One region of the Calothrix sp. UHCC 0171 genome, then DNA from elsewhere that is predicted to be linked to it. Evidence: predicted binding sites of a transcription regulator. Region 1 holds the regulator's gene; the other holds the start of a gene.
What was found. The regulator HrcA, encoded in region 1, represses chaperone genes, less so after heat shock. The targets are predictions, from matches to a motif close to TTAGCACTCNNGANTCNNGAGTGCTAA.
Positions count from the first base shown of each region.

Region 2: groES (co-chaperone GroES) is a predicted target of HrcA. The motif match lies at 2,047-2,073, and genes of this name have one in related genera.

Region 1 is NZ_JAYGHN010000003.1:166,999-172,379, forward strand. Features, by position in the region: gene VB733_RS04150 (DUF3352 domain-containing protein) at 1-1,165, opposite strand, end outside; gene VB733_RS04155 (rhodanese-like domain-containing protein) at 1,348-1,707, shown strand; gene hrcA (heat-inducible transcriptional repressor HrcA) at 2,189-3,265, shown strand; gene VB733_RS04165 (catalase) at 4,347-5,381, shown strand, end outside.
Region 2 is NZ_JAYGHN010000001.1:303,344-308,724, reverse strand. Features, by position in the region: gene groL (chaperonin GroEL) at 1-1,570, opposite strand, end outside; gene groES (co-chaperone GroES) at 1,718-2,029, opposite strand; gene VB733_RS01185 (ferredoxin) at 2,502-2,975, shown strand; gene VB733_RS01180 (response regulator transcription factor) at 3,307-3,984, shown strand; gene VB733_RS01175 (cytochrome P450) at 4,744-5,381, opposite strand, start outside.

The sequences.
Region 1 (5,381 bases):
GTGATGAAGGTGTTTTTTCCACCACAAAAACCCAATCAGGATTTCCTTGTTGCGGGTTTGACATTAATGCAACTGCATATTCGCCTGTCACCCACTTAAATATATCTGCCGATAAGTTTACACCCCAACGATTTTGTGCTTCTGCTAAAGGTAGTACAAAATTAGTAATGCTAACTTCGCTTTTTCCTGATAAAGCACCAGCTAGTTGCTGCCAATAGCGGGCGAGATTGCTGCTACTGATATTGCTCAAATCACTGCTGGAAAAAGTCACTCCAAAAGTGGGTGGAATATATTGCAATGCGCCTACTGGTTTTGAGAGTTTTGGCGAAGATGTGGGAATTGCCTCAGGAGTAAAGGCAACGGTTTCGGCGAGTAAACCTTTTGCGGCTAGAGATAGGGAAACAAGCTGGGTGTCGAAAGTTTGTACGGGTAGCTTTAAGCCTTGCCATTCAGCAACCGCAGGCAGATTTAAATAAGTCACGCCTAACGCACCCTGAGAAATTTGCTGGGCGGCTTCTTGATACTGGGGGGAACTAGTTAAATTTAAATCGGGTGCTTGGACATTATTAATAGCTTCCCGTAACACCTTCGGATCATTAGCAAACAACACAAATTTATCACCAACAACCGCACCACTTAGCATTCCTTTTTCGGGCTGGGAATAATCAGCGATAATTTTTATACCAGCATATTCTTCAACATTTAAATCTGCACCTGCCAATACACGCTTAGAAAATAATAATTGCAGAAATTCGCGACTTTTCTCAGGTGCTTTAGTTGCCAGTGCCATCAAGTAACCAGGTTGTTTCCCATTCTCAGCATCACGATCAAAATCTAAACTCGTGATAGCAAGTGTTATTTCACTACCAAGCCAAGGCTGTATATCTTGGCGATAATCTATACCAGAATTACTCAAAAAACTTGCTTTCAAATTCGATAAATCAACTTGCTTCTCCAGTCCCTGCAAGCGTTCTGTATTTAGTATTGACACCATTGCTGGAGCTTGTTTTGATACAAAAATAGCTGCATTGGGTTGCTCTCCACCACCAATACTTTTGTTAGAGCCAAAAGCAGCAGCAACCGAAGTTTCACTGAAGATAAAGCAATTTACCAGCAGCACAACCAAGCTTGCTGCCAGAAAACGAAAGAATAGACTTCTCCTCATATTTTTATTCCACACTCACTGATATTTAAGGTTAAAGGTAAAGGGGGAAGGGGGAAAGGGGAAAAAAGAAAGACTGATGACAAATGCTCTATTTTCACTCACCACTAAGCAATTTGATAAATTTTTTGTCAAGATGGGAGAATAGGATAAGTAAAGATAAAGATATTGTTAACTAAAAGTTCATGACTGGCAGACCTCCGCATCTAACTATTACCCAAATCAGCGTCGAAGAATTGCAAGAACGTTTAGTCTCCGGCGATTCTCATCTGCAATTAGTCGATGTCCGCGAACCTCAAGAGATAGATATCGCCAGCATCGCTGGCTTTACTAATTTGCCTTTGAGCGAGTTTGCTGCTTGGGGCGATGAAATTCATTCTCGTTTAGATTCCGAAAAAGAAACCCTTGTTCTCTGTCATCATGGTGTGCGATCGCAACAAATGTGTCAGTGGCTAGTTAACCAAGGCTTTACAAATGTTAAAAATATCTCTGGTGGGATAGATGCCTATTCAATTATTGTTGACTCCTCAATTCCCCAGTATTAACCATTAGCCAAGACTAGAAAACTTTGGCAAGAGGGGGATACACGGAAACATCAGCATAGTCTTGTCCCCTATGCATCCCTCGGAAAATAAACCCCGCATTTCTACGCAGGCTACAACAACAAGTTGACAAGTATTTTAGTAATCAAAACTACAGCCTTTTGGTGATATATGTGAAAATATATTTATATAAGTAAAGTTTATGAGTATTCGCCGGATGACAATTTGATTCAGTTAATTGCCAACAATGACTGCATCGGCTGACTCCAAAAATACCTCAGATTGGTTAACTTTGCGTAATCATACGATTATTTTCCCCAAAGATGTAACTTTATTTTGCTTTTTCTATTCTGAACAACTTAATTTGCTATCTTTCTTAACTAAATATTAATTTAATTTTCTTTTTCTCAGTTTCTGATTACATCTCTTCTTCAATGTCTTTATCAAACTTTTATTTAAGAATTGCCTTTAGTAAACACAACCTATGCAAGTCCAGCTAACTAATCGACAACAGCATATACTTTGGGCAACGGTGCGACATTACATTGCCACAGCAGAGCCAGTTGGTTCCAAAACCTTGCTTGAGGAATATAACCTTGGTGTCAGTTCTGCCACAATCCGTAATGTGATGGGGATGTTAGAAAAGGTGGGATTGTTGTATCAACCGCATACTTCCGCAGGGCGAATTCCTTCCGATTCGGGCTATCGTATCTATGTAGACCAGTTAATAACGCCGAGTGAAGTGCTATCTTTGCAAGTTGAACAAGCGCTACAAAAGCGTTTGAAGTTGGAAGATTGGAGTTTAGAAGCGCTGTTGCATGGTGCGGCGCAAATTTTGTCCACTTTAAGCGGTTGTGTAACTTTAATTACGATGCCGCAAAATAGTGCGGCGATGCTGCGTCATTTACAAATGGTGCAAATCGAGGCTGGGAAGGTAATGTTGATTGTGGTGACGGATGGATATGAGACACATTCAATGTTACTGGACGTTCCTACACGTGATAATGGGAATCAACCAGATGTAGAAGTAATTGACAGGGAATTACAGATTGTCTCCAACTTTTTGAATAGTCATTTGCGGGGCAAAAGTTTGTTGGAATTAGCGAATCTAGATTGGACGGAATTAGATCGTGAATTTCAATATTATGGGGAATTTTTGAAGACTTCGCTAGCGGAAATTAACCGTCGCAATTTTACACCAGCCAACGCGCAAATTATGGTGCGGGGGGTTTCTGAGGTGTTGCGGCAACCGGAGTTTTCGCAATTACAGCAGGTACAAACTATCATTCAGTTATTAGAAGAAGAACAGGAACAACTTTGGCGATTGATTTTTGAGGAACCAGAAGCCGAGGAAGCAGGTAAGCAGAAGGTGACAGTTCGGATTGGTGCGGAAAACCCATTAGAACCGATACGTAGCTGCTCGCTAATTTCTTCGACTTACCGACGCGGTTCGGTAGCTGTGGGTAGTGTAGGGGTTTTGGGACCTACTAGACTAGACTATGAAAATGCGATCGCAGTTGTTGCGGCAGCCGCAGAATATCTTTCGGAAGCTTTTAGCTAATTAGTGATTTCGCTAATATTTGCTAGGACATAGCTAAATTTAGTGCATTAGACTTATGCTTGAGAATGTGCTAAAGCACAACTACGAACATTTTCTATTGCATCATTTTAGCTGTGTCGCGCCACTAGTGCGTGAAGGCAAAAGTCAGAAGCGCAAAATAGACGGTGTCGGTTTCCGTCACTTCTAACTTTGTAAGAAGGCAAAAGAAAGAAAGAGCATTTTATCAGCTTTTCAAGCATGTTAGATGGTAGCTTTATTTCTGGCGTTGTGTACTAGTTAATCTTTTTTCATACATCAAACTAGATTTCTATAGAAACGTTTAATTATTATTTTTTATTCAATTAGGAATCATCTAAAAATCAGTAGTGCAAGCGTCTCGCTTACTATTTCCCAAAGTTGGGCAAGACCTTTGGTGTAAGCGCTCGTCGAACGTCTCAGTCAAACGCTGACTACTTGTTCTATTTATTTTTACACGAATACTTAACATCAGTATTAAGTAGGTCGGTGTTAAAAATTGTCGTTATGGCAAGGCAGGAGGCAGTCCTAATGAAAAAATTTCATCGCCAAGCATGAAAGGGGGACGAGGGGACGCGGGGAATAATAGGGGACGCGGGGACGCGGGGAATAATAAATGACTAATAACTAATGACTCTTTCAAGTCAGAGGGCATAAGGCAGGAGGGAAGAGCTTTTCAAGTCAGTTTACTTTTCGTTACATACTACTCTGCGAGAAGCCGCTCCGCGTCTACGGTTTATTTGCACCGTTCTACTTAAAAAAATAAATTGTAAAAATTGCTTACTTAATTATTAAAAAAATTGAGTATATAAACTTAGATATTTTCGTCATCTATCTTTTTACATAAATATCAATAGAACTAAGTATTACATTTGGTTGATGTTTATTCTAGCTAAAAATTTGAACAATGATAGACGGTAGTAAAAATAATCTCTAACAAAACATTACAACTAGACTTTTCTATTGCATTTAATTTCAACTTCGATTGATTTCGATGCATTTTTATCTACGCACTGGAAAAGTCTAATTAATCCCGACTCATCAACAAAAGGTAAACAAGAACTTTATGAGCGATCGCACCAACGAGAAAAATATCAACGAGCAAAGTAAGAATCAAAGCTTGGAACAATTCCGTCAGCAACCTGGCGAATTTATTACTACTAATGAAGGTGTTAAAGTTACCAGCACCAATGATTCACTGAAAGCTGGCTCCAGGGGACCAACTTTACTCGAAGATTTCCACTTCACAGAAAAGAATGCTCATTTTAACCGTGAACGTATTCCCGAACGTGTAGTTCACGCACGTGGAGTTGGCGCACATGGTTATTTTCAAGTGTACGAATCGCTATCTGAATTAACGAAAGCGAAGTTTTTACAAGACCCTAGCGTTAAAACTCCCGTATTTGCCAGAATTTCGACAGTAGCTGGTTTTCGTGGTTCTCCAGACCCTGTACGGGATGTCAGAGGCTTTGCAGTCAAGTTTTACACGGAAGATGGTAATTATGATTTGGTAGGGAATAACATTCCTGTTTTCTTTATCCAAGATGCCATCAAGTTTCCCGATTTGGTTCATGCATTAAAGCCAGAACCCCACAACGAAATGCCTCAAGCATCGACAGCCCACGATAATTTCTGGGATTTCATCTCGTTAATGCCGGAATCAATGCACATGATTATGTGGATTTTGTCCGACAGAACTATTCCCCGCAGCTACAGAATGATGCAGGGTTTTGGTGTGCATACTTTCCGGTTTGTGAATGAGCAAGGGAAAGCCAGGTTTGTCAAATTTCACTGGAAACCTTTACTGGGTGTACATTCGGTAGTTTGGGATGAAATGCAGCAATTGGGAGGAAAAGACCCAGATTTCCATCGTCGAGATTTGTCGGCAGCGATTGAAATGGGGGATTATCCAGAGTATGAACTGGGAGTACAGATTATTGAGGAAGAGGACGAGTCTAAATTTGATTTTGATATTCTCGACGCTACAAAGTTAATTCCCGAAGAGTTAGTCCCAGTGAAACCAATTGGGAAAATGGTGCTGAATCGCAACCCCGATAATTTCTTTGCCGAAACCGAGCAAGTTGCTTTCCAACCAACAAAT
Region 2 (5,381 bases), on a different contig from region 1:
TGTCAACAACGATACATTCGGTTGTCAACACCATACCAGCGATGGAAGCTGCGTTTTGTAGTGCGGAACGGGTTACTTTCGCAGGGTCAACAATACCAGCAGCGAACATGTCAACATATTCGTTAGTAGCAGCATTGAAACCAACGTTGAAGTCTTTCTGCTTCACGTATTCGGCAATTACCGCACCATTTTGACCTGCATTTTCAGCAATTCTCTTCAAAGGAGCAGTTAATGCACGAGCAACAATCATTGCCCCAATTAACTCTTCATCCTTGAGGTTACCGCTTGCCCAAGTTTCTAACTCAGGAGCAAGGTGTGCCAAGGTTGTACCACCACCAGGAACGATACCCTCTTCAACTGCTGCTTTGGTAGCGTTGATAGCATCTTCCAAACGGAGTTTCTTGTCTTTCATTTCGGTTTCGGTAGCAGCACCAACTTTCACAACTGCTACACCACCAGACAATTTAGCCAAACGTTCTTGGAGTTTTTCCTTATCGTAGGAAGATTCAGTTTCTTCCATTTGCCGGCGAATTTGTTCGCAACGTGCTTTTACAGCTTGCTCATTACCTTCAGCAACAATGGTGGTGTTGTCTTTGGTAATGGTGATGCGGCGAGCTTTACCCAAGCTATCAATCTTGGTTGCGTCAAGTTTCAAACCAGCATCTTCAGTAATTAACTGTCCACCAGTTAAAACTGCGATATCTTCCAGCATAGCTTTCCGGCGATCGCCAAATCCAGGAGCTTTAACCGCAGCTACATTTAAGACACCACGTAAACGGTTGACAACCAAGGTAGCAAGTGCTTCTTTCTCGATATCTTCAGCAAGAATTACCAAAGGACGACCGGAACGAGCAACTTGTTCGAGGATGGGTACCAAATCTTGTACCAAACCGATTTTCTTATCAGTTAAAAGCAAGTAAGGCTCGTCAAACACAACTTCCATGCGTTCAGCATCGGTTGCGAAATAGGGCGAAATATAACCCTTATCGAAGCGCATACCTTCGGTAATTTCCAATTCGGTGGTCATGGATTTTCCTTCTTCCAAGGAAATCACACCTTCTTTACCCACCTTATCCATCGCTTGAGCAATCATGCTGCCGACTTCTTCATCATTACCAGCAGAGATTGAACCAACTTGAGCGATCGCTTTAGAATCTTCAACAGGACGGGCGTGTTGCTTGATTTTATCAACCAAGAAAGCTGTTGCTTTGTCAATGCCGCGCTTCAGCACGATCGCATTCGCACCAGCAGCAACGTTACGCAAACCTTCTTTGACAATCCCATGAGCCAAAACGGTAGCAGTGGTTGTACCATCACCTGCTGCGTCGTTGGTTTTGGAAGCAGCTTGACGAATCAAAGCCACACCAGTGTTTTCAACATGGTCTTCTAATTCAATTTCTTTAGCGATGGTGACACCATCATTAATGATTTGAGGTGCGCCAAATTTCTTTTCTAATACCACGTTACGACCCTTAGGACCAAGGGTAACTGCTACTGCTTCAGTCAAAATATCCATACCACGCTCAAGGGCACGACGAGCGTTTTCGTTGTAAATAATCCGCTTTGCCATAATAATGTAATTCGCTTTGTAAGCTATTCTCTGTTTTTTTGTTTAGATCGGTTGTCGATTTTTGGTTAGTGGTTGTTGGTTATTGAAGATTAACAGTTAACTATATACCGATTAACTATTATCCATTCACCATCGCCCGCTACCTAACTAGCTAACAATTGCTAAAATGTCTTTTTCCGAAAGTAATACATACTCGTCAGTGCCGAGTTTGATGTCGGTACCAGCGTACTTGGAGTAAAGAACTTTATCTCCTACTTTGACATCCATCGACATGCGGCTACCATCATCTTTGAACTTGCCATCGCCAATAGAGACAACTTCGCCAACTTGGGGCTTTTCTTTGGCTGTGTCGGGCAAATAAAGACCACCTGCGGTCTTTTCTTCAGAAGCACTGACTTTGACGAAAACGCGATCGCCTAAAGGTTTTACTGTTGATACGCTTAATGATACTGCTGCCATAACTAATTCGTGCCTTCTTAGCACTCTCAACTCCTGAGTGCTAATTTACCTAAATACAGCTTCAAATAGCAATCAATTATTGTGTACGGGTTCCCGAACTATTAGACAATGGGCAGTGGACATAAGAGGACAGGGAGACGCGGGGACACGGGGACACGGGGAAAATAATAAATATAAGAAGATATTATTTCCCTCCCTCTCTCCGCGTCTCCCCCTCTCCCCCTCTCCCCATCTCCCCTCTTTTCTTTCCCGTCATTGTCTTCTGGAATACCTTTTCTCCCCTGTTTCTGTTCCCTCTTCTCCTTGGCATTTTTTCTTTGTCCCATAACGATTCCAGGAATTAATTAAGTAAAAATACTCTATCAAAAATGTTCATCAGATGATTTTTCTTTGGTTTATGAATATTTTTGTATCTTCAAATTTATTTGCAAACCCAGAAAATTGTTATAGAACAGTAATCAGGAGGTGTGAGATGAGTAACAATACGGCGGAATTATCAGGTCTGAGAATACCCGAAAATACTAAAATTTCCGCAAAGAAATTCCTAAGTAATTCTGTAGAATCTCTAGGACTTTCCAAAATCCAGCGACATATTTTTTTGTGTGCTGACCAAACAATTCCAAAATGTTGCTCTAAACAAGCTTCTTTGGAATCATGGGAATATTTGAAAAAGCGTCTTCAGGAGCTAAAACTCGATCAGACACAAGAAAATAACCTGAATTACATCTTCAGAACAAAAGCCAATTGCTTGCGAGTTTGTTGTTCTGGACCGATAATGGTAGTTTACCCGGATGGTGTGTGGTATTGCCAAGCAACTCCCGAAGTAATCGAACGAATTATTCAAGAACATCTAATTGGCAATAAAGTGGTAGAAGAATACGCATTTTTACTCCACTCTCTGCCAAATTGCTTCCAAAATGTTGGCGAACAATTAATAGAGGCTTAACCATGAAAAGGATATGAAAAGCAGTAAGCTTTAATAGAGCATTGATTAGCGTGGGTTAATTTTTGGGAGCATCTTAAACCAACACTTATGTGAACTTGAATAATTATTATTTAATCAGTGTTTTTTCGCCCGCACTCATCAAAGCGATATATAATAGCGCATTATAAATACTACTGCTCTACGTATCCTTACTGGACTTTAGCCCTAGTTTCCGAATGTCGAAAAAAGTCACTGTCACTTTTCAGGCGTGAAGGTAGCAAAGGCGAGTTAAGTGGGAAAGGCTCACACACTTTTAACGATCCACCATCATAGGAAACGAGTCAATACCCTGATGGACCGAAGCGCGACAATTGCCACTGCTATGAAAGAACCCAGCATGAAAGACCACAAACGACTTTTACTAATTGATGACGACCCAAACCTGATATTGCTGGTGAAGGATTACTTGGAATTCCGGGGATATGAGGTCGTCACTGCCGAAAATGGTCGGGAAGCTCTGGAAATTTTAGAGCAGGATATTCCAGATATGATCATTTGCGACGTAATGATGCCGGAAATGGATGGATATACATTCGTCGAGCAAGTTCGGCAAACCGAACGCACGAGTTGGATTCCTGTATTATTCCTGTCAGCGAAAGGACAAAGCGCCGATCGCGTCAAGGGATTAAATAAAGGGGCTGACGTGTACATGGTGAAACCATTTGAGCCAGAAGAACTAGTGGCGCAGGTTGAATCATCCCTCAAGCAAACAATTCGTTGGAAGGAGCACCAAGCAAAAGGTGGGGAAAACGGTTCTCGTATTCAAGTTCCTTTCGATGTGCAGCTAACACCTACCGAACTGAAAGTTGTCCAGTTTGTAGCTAGGGGATTAGCGAACCGCGAAATTGCTGAAGAACTCAACGTTAGCCAGCGAACTGTAGAAAGCCATGTTTCTAACATGTTAGGTAAAACTAACCTTCACAATCGCACCGAGTTAGCTCGCTGGGCAATTGAAAACCAAATGGCATAAATCGCTGATTAGGGGTTAAGGGAAATTAGTTGCATAATTAAGGGTACCAAATAACAGCAAATGCAGCTTTACACCTAAAAGGCAGCTTTTTTGTACTGGCAGCCTAGAGTTGAATGCATGTCTCCCGCAGCATTCAAACATTGACTCAACTTCTGACTCTTAACGCCTAACTCGCGACTTGAGCTTAACGCCCAATGACTCTTAACATGAGTCCAATCTTCGACAGACACCCGAATTGCACATCGTAATTCCCAGAGTGTCACCCTGAAATTTAGCTTTTGAGATTCCGGCTGATTTTACCCGATACATTGAGGTAGAGTCAGCTTTTCTTTTATGCTTTAGAGGATGTCAAATTTGATTAGTTGTATTGTATCGATTGACCGCAAAAATGTAAATCCGTGTTACAACGACATTGTTACTAGGAATACTCAAAATTCTACGTATATAGAAAATCCCCAAAAGGCAATAAGTAGGTAATTCCCAATACCATCCAGCCAGGCTTACGCTTACGTAATCTGCAATTGGTAATTCGTAGTTATTAAATCAGTAATTCCCTACGCCGACGCAATGACAATCTCTACTGAGACGAAATCGTACAACCTGCGTTATTGGTTTTGATGATGCTTAAGAGTATGTTGTGGATTGAGAATGGATAAGAAAAACTGGGTTTCCCCGTCCTGGAAAAACCCAATTCAGATGGAAAATTTTACTTTTGCCTTCACATACTAGTATTCGCGACATAACTCAACTGATTACTCATCAGAGTTGCGGTAAATCCACCATTTCTCGAACACTTCCCCGCACTCCACCGACTCCTTGAGCAAATTGACGATCTTGTTGATAAACTAACATCGGTAATCCGTTTCGAGGCGACATGACAATTAATCCCTTGGGGTGGATGGGATTTTTGTTAATTAATTGCAACCTGTAACGCATCAACAACATTGCCAAAATAATCTTGATTTCCATCATCGCGAACCCGGCACCAATACAAATCCGCGAACCGGCACTAAAGGGATTGTATTCGTACATCGTCGGTTCAATGGTTTCCCAACGCTGGGGGTGAAATCGTTCCGGTTGGGAATAAATTTCGGGGCTGTGGTGGGTTTGGTAAATACTCACAAAAACCTCGGTTCCCTCAGGTAAGTCGTAACCACCTAGGGAAGTGGCTTGGGAAATCACACGACCATTCCAAGGTACGGGCGATAATACTCGCATACTCTCTTTAATTACCCGTTCTAATAAAGGTAACTGCTGTAACTGTTCGAGAGTTGGTGCTTCCCCATGTAAAACGCTGTCAAGTTCATCGAGTAAGTCAGCAGCTATTTCCGGGTGTTGGGACAGCAAAAACAAAGTCCAAGTCAAAGCATTCGCACTGGTGTCATGCCCCGCAACAT